DNA from 4 places in the Nocardia sp. NPDC055002 genome. Region 1 is predicted to be linked to each of the others. Evidence: riboswitches for the same ligand, from Rfam matches in the RefSeq annotation. Region 1 holds a riboswitch; each other region holds the start of a gene.
The links. A riboswitch is a leader RNA that binds a small molecule or an ion and turns the genes downstream of it on or off. The one in region 1 is predicted to bind S-adenosylmethionine.
Positions count from the first base shown of each region.

Region 2: linked by a shared signal. The riboswitch ahead of ACWF99_RS13470 (bifunctional o-acetylhomoserine/o-acetylserine sulfhydrylase) and the one ahead of ACWF99_RS21470 (rhodanese-like domain-containing protein) in region 1 are both predicted to bind S-adenosylmethionine.
Region 3: linked by a shared signal. The riboswitch ahead of ACWF99_RS16475 (aminotransferase class V-fold PLP-dependent enzyme) and the one ahead of ACWF99_RS21470 (rhodanese-like domain-containing protein) in region 1 are both predicted to bind S-adenosylmethionine.
Region 4: linked by a shared signal. The riboswitch ahead of ACWF99_RS29115 (amino acid ABC transporter permease) and the one ahead of ACWF99_RS21470 (rhodanese-like domain-containing protein) in region 1 are both predicted to bind S-adenosylmethionine.

Region 1 is NZ_JBSGWE010000005.1:68,440-74,052, forward strand. Features, by position in the region: gene ACWF99_RS21445 (CaiB/BaiF CoA transferase family protein) at 1-377, opposite strand, end outside; gene ACWF99_RS21450 (DUF456 domain-containing protein) at 506-988, shown strand; gene ACWF99_RS21455 (amidohydrolase family protein) at 989-1,840, opposite strand; gene ACWF99_RS21460 (FAD-dependent oxidoreductase) at 2,005-3,393, opposite strand; gene ACWF99_RS21465 (Rv0361 family membrane protein) at 3,584-4,042, shown strand; SAM riboswitch class IV at 4,088-4,207, shown strand; gene ACWF99_RS21470 (rhodanese-like domain-containing protein) at 4,225-4,641, shown strand; gene ACWF99_RS21475 (O-succinylhomoserine sulfhydrylase) at 4,652-5,613, shown strand, end outside.
Region 2 is NZ_JBSGWE010000003.1:247,373-252,985, reverse strand. Features, by position in the region: gene metX (homoserine O-acetyltransferase MetX) at 1-243, opposite strand, end outside; gene ACWF99_RS13470 (bifunctional o-acetylhomoserine/o-acetylserine sulfhydrylase) at 240-1,556, opposite strand; SAM riboswitch class IV at 1,639-1,749, opposite strand; gene ACWF99_RS13465 (TetR family transcriptional regulator) at 1,814-2,536, opposite strand; gene ACWF99_RS13460 (MFS transporter) at 2,671-4,164, shown strand; gene ACWF99_RS13455 (NADP-dependent isocitrate dehydrogenase) at 4,474-5,613, shown strand, end outside.
Region 3 is NZ_JBSGWE010000003.1:911,181-916,793, forward strand. Features, by position in the region: gene ACWF99_RS16460 (YbaK/EbsC family protein) at 1-21, shown strand, start outside; gene ACWF99_RS16465 (flavin reductase family protein) at 195-662, shown strand; gene ACWF99_RS16470 (Uma2 family endonuclease) at 781-1,266, shown strand; gene ACWF99_RS16475 (aminotransferase class V-fold PLP-dependent enzyme) at 1,272-2,588, opposite strand; SAM riboswitch class IV at 2,630-2,744, opposite strand; gene ACWF99_RS16480 (class I SAM-dependent DNA methyltransferase) at 2,917-3,621, shown strand; gene ACWF99_RS16485 (AAA family ATPase) at 3,859-4,989, shown strand; gene ACWF99_RS16490 (S8 family peptidase) at 5,014-5,613, shown strand, end outside.
Region 4 is NZ_JBSGWE010000009.1:87,061-92,673, forward strand. Features, by position in the region: gene ACWF99_RS29095 (carotenoid biosynthesis protein) at 1-703, shown strand, start outside; gene ACWF99_RS29100 (LppM family (lipo)protein) at 850-1,605, shown strand; gene ACWF99_RS29105 (glycosyltransferase family 2 protein) at 1,607-2,779, shown strand; gene ACWF99_RS29110 (hypothetical protein) at 2,873-3,718, opposite strand; SAM riboswitch class I at 3,872-3,965, shown strand; gene ACWF99_RS29115 (amino acid ABC transporter permease) at 4,076-5,086, shown strand; gene ACWF99_RS29120 (amino acid ABC transporter ATP-binding protein) at 5,083-5,613, shown strand, end outside.

The sequences.
Region 1 (5,613 bases):
GGGCCGTGCTGGCCCCAGCCGGTCATCCGGCCGTACACCAGGCGCGGGTTGCGGGCCAGCGCCTCGTCGGGTCCGAGGCCCATGCGCTCGGTGACGCCGGGACGGAAGCCCTCGAGCAGCACGTCGGCCTTCTCGACCAGGTCGAGGATCTTGGCGACGTCGGCGGGGTCCTTCAGATTCGCCTCGACGATCGTTCGCCCACGCCACTGGGGGCGTTCCATGAAGCCGGGCAGCTGGTTCGGGCGCTGCACGCGCACCACGTCGGCGCCGAGGTCGGCCAGTAGTAGCGCGGCGTGCGGGCCCGGCCCGATGCCTGCCAACTCGATGACCTTGATGCCCGCAAGGGGCCCCTGCTTGGCGGTGGACTCCGTGCTCACGCGGTGACCTCAGTTCGTTGTCGAACGGTATTGACACATTGACAATAGCGCTGGGGTGGCGGCTCGGGTAGAGCATGGGCGAGAATTCGCACGAGCGCGACTCGGCGCGGCAACGGGAGGACCCGGTAGTGGGCGTGTGGGGTGAGGTCGTTGTCGGCCTTGTCATTCTGGTCGGCATCGTCGGCGTGATCGTACCGATTCTGCCGGGGGTGATCCTCATTTTCGCGGCGATCGCGGTGTGGGCGTTCATGACCGGCGGTGCGACGGCCTGGACGGTGCTGGCGATCGCCACCGTCGCGCTGGCGCTCTCCGGCGTCGTGAAGTACACCTGGCCGGGCAAGCGGATGCGTGAAGCCGGGGTGTCGAACCGCGCGCTGCTGGCCGGTGCGGTGCTCGGCATCGCCGGCTTCTTCGTGATCCCGATCGTCGGCCTGTTCATCGGCTTCGTGCTCGGTGTGTACCTGGCCGAGCTGTACCGCCTGAAGACCAACGACCTGGCCTGGCCCGCGACGGTGCACGCGCTCAAGGGCGTCGGCCTGTCGATGCTGGTCGAGTTGTTCGGCGCGCTGATCGCGTCCGGTGTGTGGCTCACCGGCGCGATCATCAGCTGACTACTCGATGATCGGCAGCGGGCGGGTGCGGTCGTCCGCGCCGGGGAGCTGATTGCGCGGGATCGGGATAGTCGGATTCTCGATGCGGGGTAGCGGCTCGGATTCCGGGCGACGCACCGCGGGCAGCCGGTAGAACTCCCGGGCATTGTCCTCGAGCACCGCGTGGATATCGGAGCCGACCACCTGCGAGATCAGGTCCACATCGCGCTCCTCGAACGGCCTACCGGCGCGCGTGCCGGGCAGATCGCTGCCGAACATCAGCGCACCCGGGTTGACGGTGTGGATGCGTCGCAGCGTCTCGGCCACATCCATCTCGACCCGGCCGAACCCGGTCGCCTTCACTCTGGCGCCGCGGTCCACCAGGTCGAGCAGGTACGGCAGACCCTCGTCGGACATGCCGAGATGGTCGATCGAGAGCGCGGGCAGCTTCGAGATCACCGGTTGCAGAGAGGCCAGCATCTGACCGTCGATGTAGAGCTCCACGTGCCAGCCCGCCAGTTCGTGGGCGCGCAACGCCTGCAATGTCATCTCGGTGATGTCGGCGGCGGCGCGCTTGAGGTTGAACCGCAGGGCGCGTACGCCTGCCCGGTTCAGCTCGAGGATCTCGTCGTCGGTGGCGTCGAGATCCAGCCGGGTCACGCCGACCCAGTCGGGACCGAGCGCGGCCAGTGCTGCCTTCAGGTACGTCTGATCGGCGCCTTGGAAAGACGCGCTGACGACAGCACCGCCGCGAACATCGAAGTGCGCCATACGCTTTCGATAGTCATCGATCACGTAGGGCTCGGGGAGATAGCCTTCGTTCTCGATCAGCGGAAACCGCGGATCGATGATGTGGACGTGGGCATCGAACACCAGTACAGAATGCCTTATCTCTGCGGCGTGAGCGCACTCAACGTCGCGCCCCCACTAGGACGGGACCACTGAAACCCCGAGTTCTGCCATGACAGCACACCCAACCCCGCACATCGGCGGGCCATTCAGGGCCGCGAACACGCGCGCGCCAGCGCGCCAAAAACTCAGGCCTTGTTCGGCTCGGAGGCGCGCAGCATGTCCTCGCGCTCCACGACCTTCACGCGCTCGCGGCCTTCGGGCTCGCCGAGGGCGCGCTCGTGGGCGTCGAGGCGGTACCAGCCCGCCCAGGTGGTGAACGGGATGCCCTTGCCCTCGAGGAACTCGGTGACGGCGTCGAGCTCGGGCTTCGGCGCGGGGGCGAAGGCCTTGGCGTCGTCGAGCAGGCAGGCGATGGTCTCGTTGGCGTCGCCCTTGGTGTGGCCGATGAGGCCGACCGGGCCGCGCTTGATCCAGCCGGTCACGTAGGTGGCGGGCATGAATCGGGCGTCACCTTCGGCGGTGTCGTCGGCGATCACGCGGCCGGCCTCGTTGGGCACCGTGCCCGCCTGATCGTCGAACGGCAGCTGGGTGACGTTCTGCGAGAGGTAGCCCACGGCGCGGTACACGGCCTGGATGTCCCAGTCGGTGAAGTTGCCGGTGCCCTTGACGTTGCCGGTGCCGTCGAGCTGGGTGCGTTCGGTCTTCAGGCCGACGACCTTGCCGTCGGCACCGAGGATCTCCGAGGGCGATTCGAAGAAGTGCAGGAACAGCTTGTGCGGGCGGTCGCCGTGGTCGCGGATGGCCCACTGCTCGAGGGTGTTGGCGACCATGTCGACCTGCTTGGAGTTACGGCGTGCGGCTTCGGAGCCTTCGTCGTAGTCGATGTCCTCGGGGTTGACGATGACCTCGATCGTCGGCGAGTGGTCGAGTTCGCGCAGCTCGAGGGGCGTGAACTTGGCCTGCGCGGGGCCACGACGACCGAACACATGGACCTCGAGGGCCTTGTTGGCCTTGAGGCCTTCGTAGACGTTCGGCGGGATCTCGGTCGGCAGCAGTTCGTCGCCGGTCTTGGCGAGTACGCGGGCGACGTCGAGGGCGACGTTGCCGACGCCGAGGACGGCGACCTTCTCGGCCTCGAGGGGCCAGGAGCGGGGGACGTCGGGGTGGCCGTCGTACCAGGACACGAAGTCGGCGGCGCCGTAGGAGCCGTCGAGGTCGATGCCGGGGATGGCCAGGGCGCGGTCGGCGTTGGCGCCGGTGGAGAAGATGACCGCGTCGTAGAACTGGCGCAGGTCGTCGAGGGTGATGTCGGTGCCGTAGTCGATGTTGCCCAGCAGGCGGACCTGGTCTTTGTCGAGGACCTTGTGCAGGGCGGTGATGATGCCCTTGATGCGGGGGTGGTCGGGGGCGACGCCGTAGCGGATCAGGCCGAAGGGCGCGGGCATGCGCTCGTAGAGGTCGATGCTCACGTCGGCATCGGACTTCATCAACGCGTCGGCGGCGTAGATACCGGCCGGTCCCGCACCCACGATCGCAATGCGAAGTGGGCGAGTCGCTGCACTCTGTTCGGTCATTTCTACGCGCACCCTTTGGTCGAGAACTGATTTGACGGCGTCAACTTAGCTTAGGCTAAGTCGGACATCCGCTTACTGGCAGCTGCCATCGACGTCGGCAGCCGACCGCAATCAAGGCGATTCTAGCTGCGGCGTTGCAGCCACCCGGCGCGCGGTGTAGCTGCCCGCGCGGGTCTGTCAGGATTACAGCATGAACGAGGAGCAAACAGGCTCGGATGACCAGCCCGTAGTGGTGGATCAGACCGACAAGCGTTCCATCGTCCCGTTCGTCGCGGCCGCGGTGATCGCGATCATCGTGCTCATCGCCATCGTGGCGGGTGGACTGCTCTCACCCGCTGAGAAAAATGTCACAGAGGCCGACCGTCTCGCGGCCGCCGTCACCAACTATATCGACGCGCGCTCGCGCAGCGACCTCCGTCCGCCGACGGGCGTGGCCTGCCCCGGCTTCAGCGAAGAGACCTCCGGCCTCGGCGAACAGCTCGGTGGCCCGAAATCCACTGTCACGATCGACGGCAAGGGTTTCGAGAACGCCACCGTCAACGGTGACCGCGCCAAAATCGACGCGGCGCTCGTGGTCAACGGCAACCCGGCGGCGAGCAACTGGAAACTGACCCGCGTGGACAGCGCGTGGCTGGTGTGCTCGTTCTGAATCGTTTGACACGATGACCGGTGCCGAGGCAATCTCAGATCGCAAGGTCATGAGTGCCAGCGTCAAGCCCCGGCTCGCTGGTCGGCAACCCTCCTCCGCGGTGGGGTGCTCCGGGTGACGACCTGGCCGTGTGTTCGGGGATTTCCGGCACGGCAAGAGCGGATTCACGCAGGAGGATCGACATGACTTACGCCGGCGACATCACCCCTGAGAAGGCGTGGGAGCTGCTCACCGAGCACCCCGGCGCCGTGCTGGTCGACGTGCGCACCGAAGGTGAGTGGGCACACATCGGCATTCCCGACACCAGTTCCATCGAGCGCCCGGCCCACTTCATCGAATGGGTCGACGGCACCGGCACCCGCAATCCCGAGTTCGGCGCGCAGCTCGAGAAGGCACTCGCCGGTCGCCCCGACGACGCACCCGTGGTGTTCCTGTGTCGCTCCGGCCAGCGTTCCGCGCATGCGGCGAACCTGGCGACGGCGGCGGGCGTGGCGCCGTCCTACAACGTGCTCGACGGTTTCGAAGGTGGTCCCGACGCGTTCGGTCAGCGCGGCAGCACCGGTTGGCGCGCTGTCGGCCTGCCGTGGCGTCAGGCATAAGGAGAAAAGCATGATCACCGGTGGTTCGTTCGACAAGCCACTGCCCGAAGGCGTCGGTCCCGGCACGCTCGGCGTGCGTGGCGGCCTGCGCCGTTCCGGCTTCGACGAGACCTCCGAGGCGCTGTATCTGACCTCGGGTTTCGTCTATGAGAGCGCCGAGGCCGCCGAGGCCGCGTTCACCGGCGACGTCGAGCATTTCGTCTACTCCCGCTTCGGCAACCCGACCGTGGCCATGTTCGAGGAGCGCATCCGCCTGCTCGACGGCGCCGAGGCGGCCTTCGCGACCGCGTCCGGCATGTCGGCGGTGTTCACCGCGCTCGGTGCCCTGCTGAAGGCGGGCGACCGTCTCGTCGCCGCCCGCAGCCTGTTCGGATCCTGTTTCGTGGTCTGTAACGAGATCCTGCCGCGCTGGGGCATCGAAACCGTCTTCGTCGACGGCGACGACCTCGACCAGTGGGAGCAGGCCCTGTCCGTCCCCACCCAGGCCGTGTTCTTCGAGACCCCCGCCAACCCGATGCAGACCCTCGTCGATGTCCGCAAGGTCACCGAGCTCGCCCACGCCGCGGGCGCGAAGGTGGTGCTGGACAACGTCTTCGCCACCCCCCTGCTCCAGCGCGGCTTCGAACTCGGCGCCGACGTGGTGGTCTACTCCGGCACCAAACACATCGACGGCCAGGGTCGCGTCCTCGGCGGCGCCATCCTCGGCGCCCAGGACTACATCGACGGCCCCGTCAAAACCCTGATGCGCCACACCGGCCCGGCCCTGAGCCCCTTCAACGCCTGGACCTTGCTCAAGGGCCTGGAAACCATGCCGTTGCGCGTGCGCCACTCCACCGAGTCGGCCCTGCAGGTGGCGAAGTTCCTGGAGACCAAGAATTCGGTCGACTGGGTGAAATACCCCTTCCTGGAATCACATCCGCAACACGCACTGGCGAAGGAGCAGATGACCGGCGGCGGCACCGTGGTCACCTT
Region 2 (5,613 bases), on a different contig from region 1:
CCCGTCGGGCCCACCGACGACATGGGAGTCGCCGGTGAGCGCGTGTTCGACGAGCACCACATTGTCCAGCGTGGGCGAGAGCTCGCCCCAGCGTTGCACCGCCAGCCGCACATCGGGGACGACGGCGCCGTTCTCCAGCGCCACATCCCCGATGGCGACCACGCCGACGCGCCCGTCCGGCGGTGGCAGCAGGGCCACCCCGGTTCCGGGTCGGGCGATCGGCGATTCGGTGCTCACAGTCACGTCGTCGCCGCCGCGAACCCGGCCCGCAGATCGGCCAGAATGTCGTCGATTCCCTCGATGCCCACCGCGAGCCTGACCAGGCCGGGAGTGACGCCGGCCGCCAGCTGCTCGTCGGGCGTCAACTGCGAGTGCGTGGTCGACGCCGGGTGAATCACGAGTGAACGCACATCACCGATGTTAGCTACATGGCTGTGCAGGCTGAGCGCGTCCACGAACTTCTTGCCCGCATCGACACCGCCGGCCAGCTCGAAGGCCACGATCGCGCCCGCACCCTTGGGTGCCAGCTCCTTGGCTCGCGCGTGCCAGGGCGAGGACTCGAGGCCCGCGTAGAACACCGCGTCGACGCCCGGCTGCTCGGCGACGAACTTCGCGACCGCCTCGGCATTGCTGACATGCCGTTCGACCCGCAGGCTCAGCGTCTCGATGCCCTGGGCGATGAGGAACGCGTTGAACGGCGAGACCGCGGCACCCAGATCGCGCAGCAACTGCACGCGAGCCTTCAGCGCGAACGCGGGCGCGCCCAGATCGGCGAACACCGCACCGTGGTAGCTGGGGTCGGGCTCGGTGAAGCCGGGGAAGCGCGCGTTGCCGTCGGCGTCGCGCACGGTCCAGTCGAAGGTGCCGCCGTCGACGATCACGCCCGCCACGGCCGCACCGTGACCACCCAGGTACTTCGTCGCCGAATGCACGACGATGTCGGCGCCGTGGGCCAGCGGCTGGATCAGGTAGGGGGTCGCGACGGTGTTGTCCACGATCAGTGGAAGGCCGTTCGCGTGCGCGACACCGGCGATACCGGGAATGTCGAACACCGCGCTGCTCGGGTTGGCGATGGTCTCGCCGTAGAACGCCTTGGTGTTCGGCTGGATCGCGGCTTCCCACTGCGCGAGGTCATCGGGATCCTCGACGAACGAGACCGTGATGCCCAGCTTGGGCAGCGAGTAGTGGAAGAGGTTGTAGGTGCCGCCGTAGAGGTGCGGGCTGGACACGATGTGGTCGCCCGCGCTCGCCAGGTTCAGGATCGCGTAGGTCTCCGCGGCCTGGCCCGAGGCCAGCAGCAGCGCCGCGACGCCACCTTCGAGCGCGGCCACGCGCTGCTCCACCGCGTCCTGGGTGGGGTTCATGATCCGGGTGTAGATGTTGCCCGGCTCGGCGAGACCGAACAGCGCGGCGGCGTGATCGGTGTCGCGGAAGGTGTAGGAGGTGGTCTGGTAGATCGGCAGGGCCCGCGCGTTGGTGCTCGCGTCGGGGGCCTGGCCCGCGTGGACCTGCTTGGTCTCGAAGGACCAGTTCTCGGGCAGGGAAGAGTCAGTCATGTCGTGCTCCAAATGGGTGTCAGCCGGGGGATCTCGTCAACTGGGTCGGATCGACTGGCAACAACACATGGGGGCCTCCTGCAGTGCGCGCTTGCTCTCGACTTTCGAGAGCCCGGTCATCACCCGGAGCACCCCACCGCAGCTGGAGGGTTGCCGACCAGCGAGCCGGGGCTTGGCGCTGGTACTCATGACCTTGCCGTCATGTTAACCGGAGATCTCCCGCGGGCGGAAACTTCCCCCGCATTTCCCGCCGAAGATCACTCGTTGGACGGTGTGCCGAAGCCTGGCGTGTCGTCCACCGGTGCGCCGCAGACCTGCCGTAAGCCGTGGTAGGCGCGCAGCACGGCGTCCCGAGTGACCCGGACAGCTACCGCCGGTGACCCGCTCAGCAAGGCTTGTTCGGTGTCGGCGACGGAGAGGTGGCACAGCATCTGCCAGATCCCGGCCACCAGCTTCACCGTGAAGTCGTCCGGTGACGTGCCCATCCGTTGCGCGAGCTCGGTGCACACCGCGACGTTCTTCTTCTCCGCGTATTCCAGCGCGCGGGCGTTGACCGACTGGCTGGTGCGCATGATGCGCTGCATCTGCAGGAATTGGCGGATGAACCGGATGCCGTCCGCGTCCGCCTCGGCCTGGACCACCGTCAGGTAGGCGCCACACAGTGCCTGGAGTTCGTTGCCGGTGTTCGGCTGGGAGCGCAGCGCGACGGCGACGGAGACCCCGAAGTCGTCGATCGGGGCCAGCACGATGTCTTCCTTGAGCGCGAAGTACCGGTTGACGGTGCGCGGGGACACATCGGCACCCGCGGCGATCTGCTCGACCGTCGTCGCGTCGAACCCTTGGCTGTCGCACAGGTCGAGTCCGACCGCCACGATCGCGGCCTTGGTCTGGAGCTTCTTGCGCTCGCGCAGGCCCAGCGGCGCGCCGGCAGCCGGTTCGGTCGTCCGGTCGGCGCTGATCGGAGTGGTCGAGTCCAGCATTCCCTCAGCCTACCGTGTCGGCGGCTCTATCTGTCCAAGTAGGCCAATTGGCGCATTCAGACATTTTTCTCTTGACGCCAATTGTCTTGCAATGCCAGGATTGATCCACGCCAATCGAGCGACGAGGAGTCCTGGTGACCGGCACCGAGATAATGACGAAACATGTTGATCAACAACAGAATTCGATGCGGTGGTGGGCGTTGGTCGTGCTCTCCGCCGCCCAGTTGATGGTGGTGCTCGACGCCACCGTGATCACGATCGCCCTGCCCTATGCCCAGCGCGACCTGGGGATCAGCGACGGCGACAAGCAGTGGGCGCTCACCGCGTACACGCTCATCTTCGGCGGCCTACTGCTGCTCGGCGGACGGATGGCCGACTACCTGGGCCGCCGCCGGATCTTCCTGGTCGGCTTGGTCGGCTTCGCTGCCGCCTCGGCGCTGGCCGGGCTCGCGCAGACCGGGCCGCAGTTGTTCATCGGCCGAGGTCTACAGGGTGCGTTCGCCGCGCTGCTCGCCCCCGCGGCCTTGTCGCTGCTGTCGGTGATCTTCACCGATGTGCAGGAGCGGGCCCGCGCGTTCGCGGTCTTCGCCGGCATCACCGCCGGTGGCATCGCGTTCGGGCTGATCGTCGGCGGCGCGCTCACCGAGTTCGCGTCGTGGCGATGGACGCTGCTGATGAACACGCCGATCGCGCTCATCGCGGTAGCCGGTGCGGTGGCGGTGATCACGCGCGATATCCCGGTGCCGAGAACCGGCGGCTACGACCTGCCCGGCGCCGTCACCGTGACATTCGGCTTGGTGTCGATCGTCTACGGATTCAGTCGCGCCGCCGAACACGGTTGGCTGGCGGGCAGCACGCTCGGCCTGCTCGGGGCGGGCTTCGCGTTGCTCATCGCGTTCGTCTTCATCGAGGCGCGCTCGGCGAATCCGCTGTTGCCACTGCGCATTCCGGGTGAGATCAATCGGGGCGGCGCCCTGCTGGCCGCGCTGCTGATCCCGATCGCGATGTTCGCGATGTTCTTGTTCCTGAGCTTCTACTACCAGAACACCCTGGGCTATTCGCCGCTGAAGGCCGGCATCGCGTTCCTGCCGTTCCCCGTGGGCATCGGGATCGCGGCGGGCATCACCAGTTCGTTGATGCCCAAGTTCGGGCCGCGTCCGCTCATGGTGGTCGGCGCGCTGCTCGGTGTCGTCGGACTGCTGTGGCTGGCGCAACTGAGCTACGGCGACGGGTACGCACTGAGCGTGCTGCCCGCGCAGCTGCTGATGGCGCTCGGGATGGGCCCGCTGTTCGTCGGGATGCAGGCCGTCGCGCTGCATCAGGTCGACGCCGAGGACTCCGGCGTCGCCAGCGCCCTGCTCAATGCCGCCCAGCAGGTCGGCGGCGCCGTCGGCACCGCCCTGCTGACCACGCTGTCGGTGCAGGCCGCCGAGAACTACGTCACCGACAACCCGACCGTCGACCACCTGATCGAACGCGCCTCGATCTACAGCTACGACGTCGCGTTCTATATCGGCGCCGGCTTCTTCCTCGCCGCCGCCGTGGTGATCGCGGTGATGATCCGCGACAAGCCGGAGAACCTGATCGAAGGCGACGAACACGCGGCCGCGGTACCGATCGCGGTCTGACCTGGTGAACCGGGCCCGCGCCACCGTTCTCGGTGCGCGGGCCCCGCCGTGTTACTACTCAGTAGCCGGTCAAGGCCCGATCGGGTGCCGACGTGCGGCCGGAGCGGAGTAGCTTCGAGGAGTCCCGCACAGCGGGCCCTCCCATCGCGGTGAGGTGGGGGACAGCAGTACGCTCGTCTTGTTTGCACCACACGTCCCGCAGACAACGCGGGGCATATACGTTGTCTGTTGGAACTGCTGGGGTCCGCTCACAAGCGTGTTCGCCTAGCCGTGCAATAAGGGCACCCACCGAGGAGGACACGAAGATCCATGTCCAAGATCAAGGTTGAAGGCACCGTTGTAGAACTCGACGGCGACGAGATGACCCGGATCATCTGGCAGTTCATCAAGGACAAGCTGATCCATCCCTATCTCGACGTGAATCTCGAGTACTACGACCTCGGCATCGAGTACCGCGACAAGACAGACGACCAGGTCACCGTCGACGCGGCCAATGCCATCAAGAAGTACGGCGTCGGCGTGAAATGCGCCACCATCACCCCCGACGAAGCGCGGGTGAAAGAGTTCGGCCTCAAGAAGATGTGGCGCTCGCCCAACGGCACCATCCGTAACATCCTGGGTGGCACCATCTTCCGCGCGCCGATCATCATCTCCAACGTGCCCCGCCTGGTGCCCGGCTGGACCAAGCCGATCATCATCGGCCGTCACGCCTTCGGCGACCAGTACCGCGCCACCGACTTCAAGGTCTACGAGGCGGGCACCGTCACGCTGACCTTCACCCCGGAAGACGGCAGCGAGCCGATCATCCACGAGGTCGTGAAGATGCCCGAGGACGGCGGCGTCGTCATGGGTATGTACAACTTCAAGAAGTCCATCGAGGACTTCGCGCGGGCCTCGTTCAACTACGGCCTGCAGCAGAACTACCCGGTGTACCTCTCCACGAAGAACACCATCCTCAAGGCTTACGACGGCATGTTCAAAGACACCTTCCAGGAAGTCTTCGACGCCGAGTTCAAGGCCGAGTTCGACGCGGCGGGCCTCACCTACGAGCACCGCCTGATCGACGACATGGTCGCCTCCTCCATGAAATGGGAGGGCGGCTACGTCTGGGCCTGCAAGAACTACGACGGTGACGTGCAGTCCGACACCGTGGCCCAGGGCTTCGGCTCGCTCGGCCTGATGACCTCGGTGCTGCTCACCCCGGACGGCAAGACCTGTGAGGCCGAGGCCGCGCACGGCACGGTCACCCGGCACTACCGTCAGCACCAGCAGGGCAAGCCGACCTCGACCAACCCGATCGCGTCGATCTTCGCCTGGACCCGTGGTCTCGAACACCGCGGCAAGCTGGACAACACCCCCGAGGTGATCGGCTTCGCGCAGGCGCTCGAGGACGTGGTCATCAAGACCGTCGAGGGTGGCCAGATGACGAAGGACCTCGCCGCGCTCGTC
Region 3 (5,613 bases), on a different contig from region 1:
CTGCCGATTGATATCGACTGAATTCGGGTGCCGTTCCCGACCGTGTGAGTTGGATCAAACGGACACAGCGAACATGAGGACGCACGCCGGACGGGCGTAAGTTGGGGGCGGTGGGCGATGTGCAACCTTCTGAGACCGGACTGGTCGTTCCCGATGATCTGAGCGGGATAACGGCTGAGCAGTACCGGGCCTCTATGCGGCACTATCCGGCCGGCGTCACGGTGGTGACGCTCGGAGCCGAGAGTGGACCGGTGGGGTTCACGGCCACCTCGTTCGCCTCCCTGTCGCTGGAACCGCCCCTGGTGTCGTTCAATATCGCGCACACCTCATCGAGCATCGACGCGTTGCGAGCCGCGGACTCGGTGGTGATCCATTTCCTGGGCGAACACCAACAACACCTGGCCCACCGCTTCTCGCGCACCGCCGCCGACCGCTTCACCGACCGCGCCCTCTGGACCACCCTCGACACCGGTGAACCGGTCCTGCACGGCACCCCCATCTGGCTGCGCACCACCCTCCACAAACTCATCGACCTCGGCGACCACACCCTCGCCGTAGGCCTGGTCACCCGAGTCCACGACCAAACCGAAGAGTCCCCCTCCGCGGCCCCGTTGCTCTACTACAACGGCAGATACCACCGCCCCACCGCCCTCGACACCTGATCAGAGCGTCTATGTAAGCCGACGGCCCACCAGCTACAGCTAGTGTTTGGTCCGGTGAGCGAGGCATACGACTGGTCGTGGTTGCGCCGGTGCACCGGGTATCGACCTGGACACGTATTTGGCGATGCCGGAAGACCTCGCTCGGGTGATCGAGGTCAAAGACGGCCTGCTGGTGCATCGCGACTCACCTTCGCCGAATCACATCGCCATCGCCGATGCGATCAAACAGTGCCTGCGGGAAGCGATCCGGAAACGCGCCACCGGGCAGCCCTGCCTGAAGGCCGGCGGCGAACTGGACATGCTGGTCTCGGAGGTCCCGTTCAATTTCCGCCGCCCCGACGCCATCGTGTATCGCTGTATCGAAGACCCCCGCGACAAGTGGAAGACCAAACCCACAGCAGGGGACACCCTGCTGGTGGTCGAAGTGGTTTCACCAGCGACGGTTACCGCCGATTGTGTGGACAAGCGAGCGGAATACGCGCGCGCGATCGCCATCACTGATCCGCTCGGCGTCACCATCACCTGGGACGCCCTCGACGGGGAACGAATATCGGCCGCCGAGAGCAGGTCTCGACGGCCGACGTCCGGTGAATCTCGCCTGTGACGAGTTCAGCCGATCAGGCAGGGGGCGGCGCCTTCGGGGGAAGAGGCGCTGAGGGGACGGGTTTCGGGGGTCGGGTTCCAGTGGCCGTCGGTGGCGGCATAGTTCCAGGTGGGACCGTGGCTGACCAGGGTGGCTACCGCGCTGATCAAGCGGTCCACGTCGGCGGCGGTGGTGCCGAGGCCGATGCTGGCTCGGAGGGCGGCGTCGAGGCCGAGGCTCGCGAGGAGGGGGTGCGCGCAGAAGCGGCCGTCGCGGACGCCGATGGCATGCTCGGCGGAGAGGTACGCGGCGACTTTGCCAGGGGCGACATCGGCGATCGTGAAGGCGACGATGCCCACACAGTCGGGGCTGTCGGACCAGATACCGACCAGGTCGACGCCGGGGATCGCGGACAGGCCGTCACGCAGCCGGTCGGCCAGAAAGCGCTCGTGCGCGACGAGTTCGGTGGGGTCGATGGCGGCGAGCGCATCGCAGGCGGCGGCAATAGCGGCCGCACCCAGGACGTTCGGCGAGCCGGCTTCGTGCCGCTGCGGCGCGCACGCCCATTCGACCTCTGTCACACCGACATTGCGCACCGCACCACCACCGGCCAGGTAGGGCTCACCCTCGTCCAGCCAGTCCCGCCGGCCGACGAGCACACCCGAACCGAACGGCGCGTACAGCTTGTGCCCGGAGAAGGCGAGGTAGTCGATCCCGGTCTCGCGCAGGGAGATCCGGCGATGCGGAGCCAGCTGAGCGGCGTCGACGAGGATGCGCGCACCACACAGATGGGCGATGGTCGCGAGCCGTTCCAGCGGCAGCACCTCACCGGTGACGTTGGACGCACCGGTCACCGCCAGCAGCGCGGCAGGCTTGCTGCACAGCTCGGCGACGACACGCTGAATCGTCTCCTCGACCGTGGCGGCGGCCCGCACGACGCGACGACCGTGCTTCGCCCACGGCAGGAAGTTGGCGTGGTGCTCGATATCGAGTACCACGGTCTCCCCCGGCACGCACCCGGCCAGCAGGTTCAGCGAATCGGTGGTGTTACGCGTGAACACCACGACCTGGTCGTCGTCGGCGTCGAGGAACCGGGCAACGGACCCACGCGAAGCCTCGTAGCACTCGGTGGAGATCCGCGAGGCGTATCCCGCGCCCCGGTGCACGCTGGCGTAGAACGGCAGCAACTGCGAAATCCGGTCGGTGACCTGCTTCAACGCCGGCGCACTCGCCGCGTAGTCGAAGTTGGCGTAGGAGCTGGTACCGCCCTGAACGAGCGGAACCTGCAGGTCGGCACCGGAAACGGCGGCGATGGCACAGGTGGGGTCGATTACAGCAGTCATGACGAAATCCCGTCGGCTCAGGGACCCGCTCCTGAAGAGGTGGCCCGCGCTTGCCGCGCCCAATTCGGACGTCAGCCTGGTCGTCACCCGGAGCACCCCACCGCGGAGGAGGGTTGCCGACCAGCAAGCCGGGGCTGAACGCTGGTACTCGTGACCTGCAACGAGAGTGACAGACGACCACCGGACCTGTCAACCACCGATCGTCGGCGCGCTCCGAGTCGACCCCGACCACCCACGGGATCTCCCGGTTCGGCGCGGCGGCCGGGCCGTCGCGGCCGCAGCGGGAAATCGGTTGTCCACGTGCGCTTTCCCTTGTGATACTCCGGAGATGCCTGCCTTCGCCGATTTCGACCGGCGCAACTACCCCACCGTCGATGTCACCACCGGTTACGACGGCTGGGCCGACACCTACGAGCGCACCGTGATGGACGAGATGGACGCGGCGCTGCTGGATCGGCTTCGCCGCCCGGATTGGGCGGGAGTGCGACAGGCGGTCGACCTGGGTTGCGGGACGGGGCGAACCGGCGCGTGGTTGCGCAGCCGCAGTAGCGCCGAGATCGACGGCGTCGATCTGAGCGCGGGCATGCTGGCCCGTGCCCGCGCCCGCGGTGTACACCGCACACTCACCAAGGCCGACGTGTGTGCCACCGAATTACCAAGCAGCACTTACGATCTCGTGATCTCCTCACTGATCGACGAACACCTGCCGGACCTGCGCCCGTTCTACACCGAGGCCGCGCGGCTGGCTGTCCCAGGAGCCACGTTCGCCCAGATCAGCTACCACCCACAGTTCATGATGGTCACCGGAATGCCGACGCACTACACCCCCGCTGGGGGCGATCCGATCGCGATCAGCACCCACCTGCACCTGCTGAGCGAGCACATCACCGCGGGCACCGACGCGGGCTGGGTCCTCACCGAAGCGGCCGAGGCATTGGTCGACGACGCCTGGCTCGCGGCGAAACCCAAGTGGGCCCACCTGCGCGGCCACCCGTTCACCATGGCGCTGGTCTGGACGCTCGGCACCGCATAGGCGCCGCGCCGCACGCTTCGAGGCACGCCCGAAGCGAAGGGAATCGCCCATGAGGGGGCGTGGCGGAACTAGCATCCGACGAAGGGAATCGCTGCGCTGAGGGCTCGGCAGATCAATGTGGCGCTGCGGGTGGGGTCCGATGTCAAACCGGTACACAAGGGGTGAACTTTGCCCGTGATGGACGCCGTACGATCGAGTGAAGCGAAAATAGTCCACGTAGTTGATCGGAAGAAGACCATGTCACACGCCTTGAGCTCCACTTCGGCGGACGTGAGCGCCGATCTTCCCGACGAATTCGTCCACCTGGCTAGGTTGGCGCTCGCCGGGCGCGAGCAGGATGTCGCAATGTTCGTGCGCCGGGCCGCGCGCCGCCACCGGCATGCCAGTCCCGAACTGGCCGATGCGCTGATCGCGCTGCTGCGCCAGAACCCCACGCGCGCCAATCCCCTACGCGCGGAGGTGGATACGCCGATTCCGGTCGACGGCGACAGCCGGCTGCCGCTGCTGCGGGTGATCCCGCCCGGCTCCACCGCCGAAGTGCCGATCCTGGCCGCCGAAACCTATGACGTGCTCACCCAGATCGTCGACGAACGCAAGCAGGCCGACCGGCTGGCCGCCGCCGATCTGACCCCGGCCCGCAGCTTGCTGTTCGTCGGTCCGCCCGGCGTCGGCAAGACGATGGCCGCAGCCTGGCTGGCCCACCAACTGTCGCTGCCGCTGGTGGTCCTGGACTTGGCGACCATCATGAGCAGCCTGCTCGGCAAGACCGGCACCAACCTGCGCCATGCCATCGACTACGCCAAGCAGCGGCCGTGCGTTCTGCTGCTCGACGAGCTCGACGCCATCGCCAAGCGTCGCGACGACGATCGCGACGTGGGCGAGTTGAAGCGACTGGTCACGGTGCTGCTCCAGCAGATCGACGACTGGCCGACCGGCGGGGGCCTGGTCATCGGCGCGACCAACCACGCCGATCTGCTGGATCCGGCCGCGTGGCGGCGCTTCGATGTGAGCATGGAGTTCGCCCTGCCCGAGGCCGAGCAACGCTGCGAGGCGATTCGCCGGTTCGCCGGGCAGCCACTGCCCGACGGCGCCGTGGACGCGGTGGCGCTGGCGTCGAAGGGCTTGTCGTTCAACGATATCGAGCGCGCGATGCTGCGATTGCGCAGGCGTTGCGTGCTCGAGGACCAGCTACTGCCCGGGCTGATGGCCGAGCATTCCGCGCGACTGGCAGCTGAACTTCCCAAAACGGATCGGTTACGGCTGGCACAGACGCTGACGGGCGTGTCAGGCTTGTCTCAGCGCCAGATCAGCGCGCTGACGGGGGTGTCGCGCGACACCATTCGTGGTTTCACGCATCGACGGGAATAACGTGGCAGCTGGGGGGATTCACCGGTGGCGGGACCGCGATTTCTGATCGGCTTCGGTGAGCGACTCACCGCGCCCATCTCCCCCAGCAGATCGGGCGGCTCGCCGCAGCCCCCGTACACGGTGGCGCAGGCGCGAGCCCGACTCGCGCCGATGCTGAGCGCGGCCACCTCGAGTGCGGACGCGTTGCCGAAAACGGCCTGCCCGGAGGACGAGACGGTCACGGCGGTCACCCTGCATCCGCAGTACTTGTCGAGAAGTGGTTATCCCACAAGACTTCTCACATCGATGCAGTTGGATCCGCTGGGCAGCAGGCCGGTGGCGATCGCGCCGGAGCACGGCAAACCGCGGGCGAGCACCCTGCTGTTCCTGGCAACGACCCGCGTCAATCTGCAGTTGCTCACCGAGCGGATCACTGCCGACGCACCGCTGGGCGGCGCCGAGATCGGTATCGTCAGCCTGGCGGAATTCCGGCTCAACAACGCCGCCGACAGGCTCAGACTCGCAGCGGAACCGCGTAATTCGGAGACCGTCGCCGAATTGGTGCTGCACTCCGGTCGCGACATCGCCCTGCAGGGTCTGCTCGACTTCTCCCGCGATCTCGATCTCGACGTGGCCATCGACCGC
Region 4 (5,613 bases), on a different contig from region 1:
GGCCGCCGGGTTCTTCGTCGTCGTGTCCGGGCTGGGGCTCACCGCCGAAATCGTCGGCACCGCGACCGGATTCCCGTTCGGCAGCTACGCCTACGCCGTCGATCGGCTCGGGCCCGCGTTCGCCGATGTGCCGCTGGCCGTGCCGTTGGCGTGGACCGGCGGGCTGTACCCGATCTGGATCGTCGCGGGCATGGTCGTGTCCCGTGCGCACCTGTCGGGCGCCTCCATCACGCAGAGCCCCGGTCGGTCCGCATCCACGCATGCCCAGCCACCCAGCGCGTCGGGCGCTCGGCTGCTCAGCGGGTCGAATGCCGGGCGCCTGGGGCTGTTCGTCCTCGGCGCGGTCGGCTGGGATCTGTTCCTCGATCCGCAGATGGTGGCCGACGGCCAATGGACCTGGTCGGTCACCGACGCGGGCCTGCCCGGCATCCCCGAGATCCCGTACACCAACTACCTGGGCTGGGCGCTCGTCGCCGTGGTCATGGCAGTGATTCTCACCCTGCTCGATCATTTCCTGCCGCCGCCGCGCGACCCGTCGGTGGCGGTCCCGGTCGCGGTGTTCGCGTGGACCTGGCTCGGCTCGGCCCTCGCGCACGCGGTGTTCCTCGGCCTTCCCGCGTCGGCGATCTGGGGTTTCCTCGGTCTCGGTGTGCTCGGAATCCCGTTGTTTCTGCGTGCGCGGGCCGCACGACGCGCGTTCTGAGCGGCCGACCCCGCCGCGACACACCCCGATTCGGGGCGAAAATGCCTGATGGGCGCGGGTGGGCGGTGAGTGCTGGGCCCGTCGTGTGGGCTCTCGGGCCTGAGCCTGGCACGATGTCAACCGTGCAGCCGAGTCCCGTCGCCGACATGCCCGCTCCTTCGCCGCGTCGTTCCGTGCCCGCGCGGCGCGTCGCGGCCGTTGCCGTCCTGCTGGCACTGCTCGTGCCCGCGCTGGCCGGGTGCCTGCGCGTGCAGGTGTCGATGGGGGTGTCGTCGAACGATCGCGTGTCGGGGCGGATCGTCGCCGCGGTGGTGCCGACGGGGCCCGACGACAAGGGGCCGCAGCTGAAGGCGCCGGAGCAGCTGGCGGCGAAGGTGCGGGTGGAGAACTACAACCAGGACGGATACGTCGGCACCCAAGTGTTCTTCGACGATCTGTCCTTCGGCGAGGTCGGCCAGCTCGGTGGCCTGTCGGATCAGACACAGGGCATGTTCACGCTCGAATTCCAGCGCAGCGGCGATCTGGTGAGTCTCACCGGGCGGGTCGATCTGGAATCGGTGCCGCCGCACGGGTCGGACGTGCAGTTCTCCGTTGCGTTCCCGGCCCGCGTCGCCAAGACCAACGGCACCCGTGAGACCACCGACAGCGAGAACACGGTGTCGTGGAAGCTGCCCGCGGGCGAGGTGTCGACCCTGCGTGCCGAGGTGAAGTACGCCGACCCCAACACCCGCTCGTTCGCGGGCTGGGCGGGCATCGTCGGCGGCATCACCCTCGCGGTGGCCGCGCTGATCGCGGGCCTGGCGTTCCGCGACCGCAACCCCGGCCCGCCCAACGCACCGCGCGGCGGTTTCTCCCCCTCGGAGATGTGGCGCGAAATCTCCAGTCGCAGACTGGGCCGCTGACATGAGCGCGGCGGCCCGCTACCTGACCTGGGCGGGCACCGGTCTGGCCGCGCTCGGCGCGGCCACCGCCGCCTACAACCTGGTCACCTTGCGCACCCTGCCGCGCGGGGTCGCCGGCGTGATCGAACCGGTCACGGTGTGCGTCCCCGCCCGCGACGAATCGCAGCGCCTGCCCGCGCTGATCGCCGACCTTCGCGCGCAGATCGGCGTCCCCCGCCTGAGCGTGCTGATTCTCGACGACGCGTCCACCGACGGCACCTACGAAGCCGCACTCGACGCGATCGCCGACGACGAGCGCTTCACCGTCCTGCGCTCGGCCGCCCACCCCGCCCCCGGCTGGACCGGCAAGGCCGCCGCGTGCGCGCGCCTGGCCGCCCGCACCGACGCGGCCGCCCTGGTGTTCATCGACGCGGACGTACGCTTGGCCCCCCACGCGATCGCCGCGGCGGTGACCGAATTACGCAGGCGCGGAGCAGGTCTGGTCTCGGCCTGGCCGAGACAGGACGCCGGTTCGACCGCCGAGCGCCTGATCCAGCCCCTGCTCGCCTGGTCCTGGGCTTCGACCCTGCCCGTCGGCCCCGCCAACCACAGCCTGCGCCCGTCCACCGCCGTAGCGTGCGGCCAGTTCCTGGCCGTCGACGCCGCGGCCTACCGCGCCGGCGGCGGCCACGCGGCCGTGGCGGCCAGCGCCACCGAGGACCTGGACCTGGCCCGCGCCATCCGCCGAGCAGGCCATCGCACCGCCCTGGTGACCGCGGGCCCCGCCGCGAGCACCCGAATGTATACCGGCACCACCGAACTCACCGACGGCTACACCCGCTGGCTGTGGTCGGCCTACGGCGGCCGCCGCGACACCGGCGCAGCCATCGGAATCCTCGCCGCCCTCGCCTACTGGATTCCCCCGCTGGCCGCGATCCTCGGCCGAGGCCGAACCCGCCGCGCGGGCCTGCTCGGCTACCTGGCCGCCGTCACCAGCCGCCTCACCGCCCGCACCATCGAAACCCGCAAGCCCCCCACCGGAACCGACCTCGCCTCAGCTGTGGCCCACCCCCTGTCAGTGGCCCACTACCTCAGCCTGTGGACCCGCTCCCACCACCGCCACCGCACCGGCCGCCTGCACTGGAAACAGCGCCCCCTGGTAACCCCCGAAGACCCGATAGCCCACCACGCCTGACCCGCAGTTCCGCGACGGCGCAGGCGCATCAGGGCCGCCGAGCGGGTGAAGGGCAGGCGCGCACCCGCTCGACACCGAGTCGAGCAACCACCCTCAAGCCACCTCGGTGATCCCCACCGTCGGAAAGAAGAAGCACGACCGCCCACCGTTGTCAGTAGTACCGAAAACAGCAGCCAACACAGTCCCCCGCCCCGTATCCACAGGCACAGCCCGCACACCCCCCACAGGAATAGCGGCGAAGAGAAAATCCCGAATAGCCGTCTCAGCAAGAGGCCGCAATTCACCAGGAACCTCAGCAGGCACCATCGCCCGCACAATGTCGGCAATCGACCCCATCGAGGCCATCCCCCCACGCCCGGTACTCACATTGAGCCACGCCACCTGCATCCCGGACGTCTTCGTAGCCGCGGTATCGGCCGCAAGCCCATAGGGCAGGAACGTGAACAGAGTCTGCCCGGATTTCACCGCGGACAGATCGAGCCCGGGTATCGGCAGTGTGTTGGCCGGCCACGGCCCCGGCACCGCCCCCGCAACAGCCGGAACAAGCCCCGCTCCGTCACCGCTACAGTTCGCCGCCACCGTCGGGTAGAGGAACGGCTGGATACCCAGCGCCTTCAGCGTCTCGACAACACTCTGATAGGCACCGAGAAGATCCCCCGCCCCCGCGGCGGGCGTGACACCGGGTGCGTCCCGAGTGACAGCGGGCGCCACCGGCACGGCCGGTTCGGCAACGGCCGACGGCACAGCCGACAGCAACGCAGCGGCGCAAACCGTCAGGGCGGTCAGTGCGGTGGAACGACGCGGCATGATCACGACGTACTCCTCATCGACGCAGAGAACCCCGACGCTACCGCCTGCGATGCGGGATTCCGGACAGGTGAAGTAACCGCCCGTTCGGCGCGTCGCAATTTCCCAGCGAACCCACCGATCGCCGCTCACCCCCGGTCCGCGGGTCCCCCACCACGCCGAACCGGGGCAATTGTGCCCGTGCTCGCGCCCGGTTCCAACCTCTGTGCTCACGCTGATTTCTACCGTTGTGGGTACCGCACATGTGCCACATGCTGATTCAGCTCGGGTCACAAAACCGGGGCGCAACCATCCAGAGCGACCGAGAGACCTGGCTCGATGACGTCGCAGCAACCCGCCCGTTTCGGGGTGTGGGTGCTTCTGCCGGGTTCGATGGAGGAGATTTTCGTGCTGTCTACCTGTCCGGCCTGAGCGCCGCCAGATCGCGAACCCGTTGCTGGCCGGGTGGAGGTCACTGTGCCTCGTTCCACTGTTTTCCGAAGGATTCCCATGACCGCGTCTGCCGTTTCCGGCGCCGAGACCGCGCCCGCACCGCCCGGCGACGCTCTCCCCGCCGATCCGGAATCCGGCGGCAAGGCGCCCGCCGGCGACCTGCCCCGGATCGCCGGGTCGTGGCACCCGTGGCGCTGGGTCGTCGCGGCGATCGCACTGCTGCTGGTGGCCCAGTTCGCGCACGGCCTGATCACCAATCCGGGGTGGGACTGGGGCACTTTCGCCCAGTACTTCACCGCGAAATCGGTGCTGGCCGCGCTCCGGGTGACCATCGAGCTCACCCTGTGGGGCACTGCCCTCGGTTTCGTGTTCGGCACCCTGCTGGCGATCGGGCGGGTGTCGAACAATCCCGTGCTGCGGGTGATCGCCTGGACCTATATCTGGGCTTTCCGTTCGATCCCGCTGATCGTGCAGCTGCTGTTCTGGTTCAACATCGCCTACCTGTATCCCCGCCTGTCCGTGGGCATTCCGTTCGGCCCCGGCTTCTACGAGTTCGATGTCAATGGTGTGATCAGCGGTTTCACCGCGGCGGTGATCGGGCTGGCCCTGCATCAGGCGGCATATTCGGCCGAACTGATCCGGGCGGGTCTGCTCGCCGTCGACGACGGTCAGCTCGAAGCGGCGGCGGCGCTGGGGATTCCGCGCTGGCGCCAGTTCCGCACGATCGTGTTGCCGCAGGCGATGCGCTCGATTCTGCCGAACGCGGCCAATGAGGTGATCAGCCTGTTCAAGGGCACCTCGATCGTGTCGGTGATGGCGATCGCCGAGCTGTTCTACCAGGTGCAGGTGATCTTCGGCCGCAACGGCCGGGTGGTTCCGCTGCTGATGGTGGCGACCGTCTGGTACATCGCGCTCACCACGGCGCTGTCGATCCTGCAGTACTACATCGAACGGCACTACGCCAAGGGCGCGCAGCGTGCGCTGCCGCCGACACCGTGGCAGCGGGTCCGCGCCAAGGTCACCGAGATCGCCGCCGGTGCGGCCGCACCCCGAGGAGCAACCCGATGACCGCAGCGGTGCTGGCGCGCGGAATCCGCAAGTCCTACAGCGGCACCGAGGTACTGCGTGGCGTGGATCTGGCGGTACGCGCCGGTGAGGTGGTCGCCGTGATCGGGCCCTCCGGCTCCGGCAAGTCCACGCTGCTGCGGGTGCTCAACCATCTGGAAGCGCAGGACGCGGGCACCGTGCACATCGACGGTGAGCTGATCGGTTACCGGCAACGCGGCAACATCTTGCGTTCGCTGCCCGACCACGCGGTGCGCGCCCAGCGCAGCCGCATCGGCTTCGTGTTCCAGCAATTCAATCTGTTCCCGCATCTCACGGTGCTCGACAATGTGGCGCTCGCCCCGGTCTCTGCGCAGCGGCGCCCACGCGGCGAGGTGGTCGCCGAGGCGAAACAGCTTCTGGAACGGGTAGGACTGGCCGATTTCGTCGACGCCTATCCCCGGCGGCTGTCCGGTGGTCAGCAGCAGCGCGTGGCCATCGCGCGGGCCCTGGCCTTGAAACCACGGCTGATCCTGTTCGACGAGCCCACC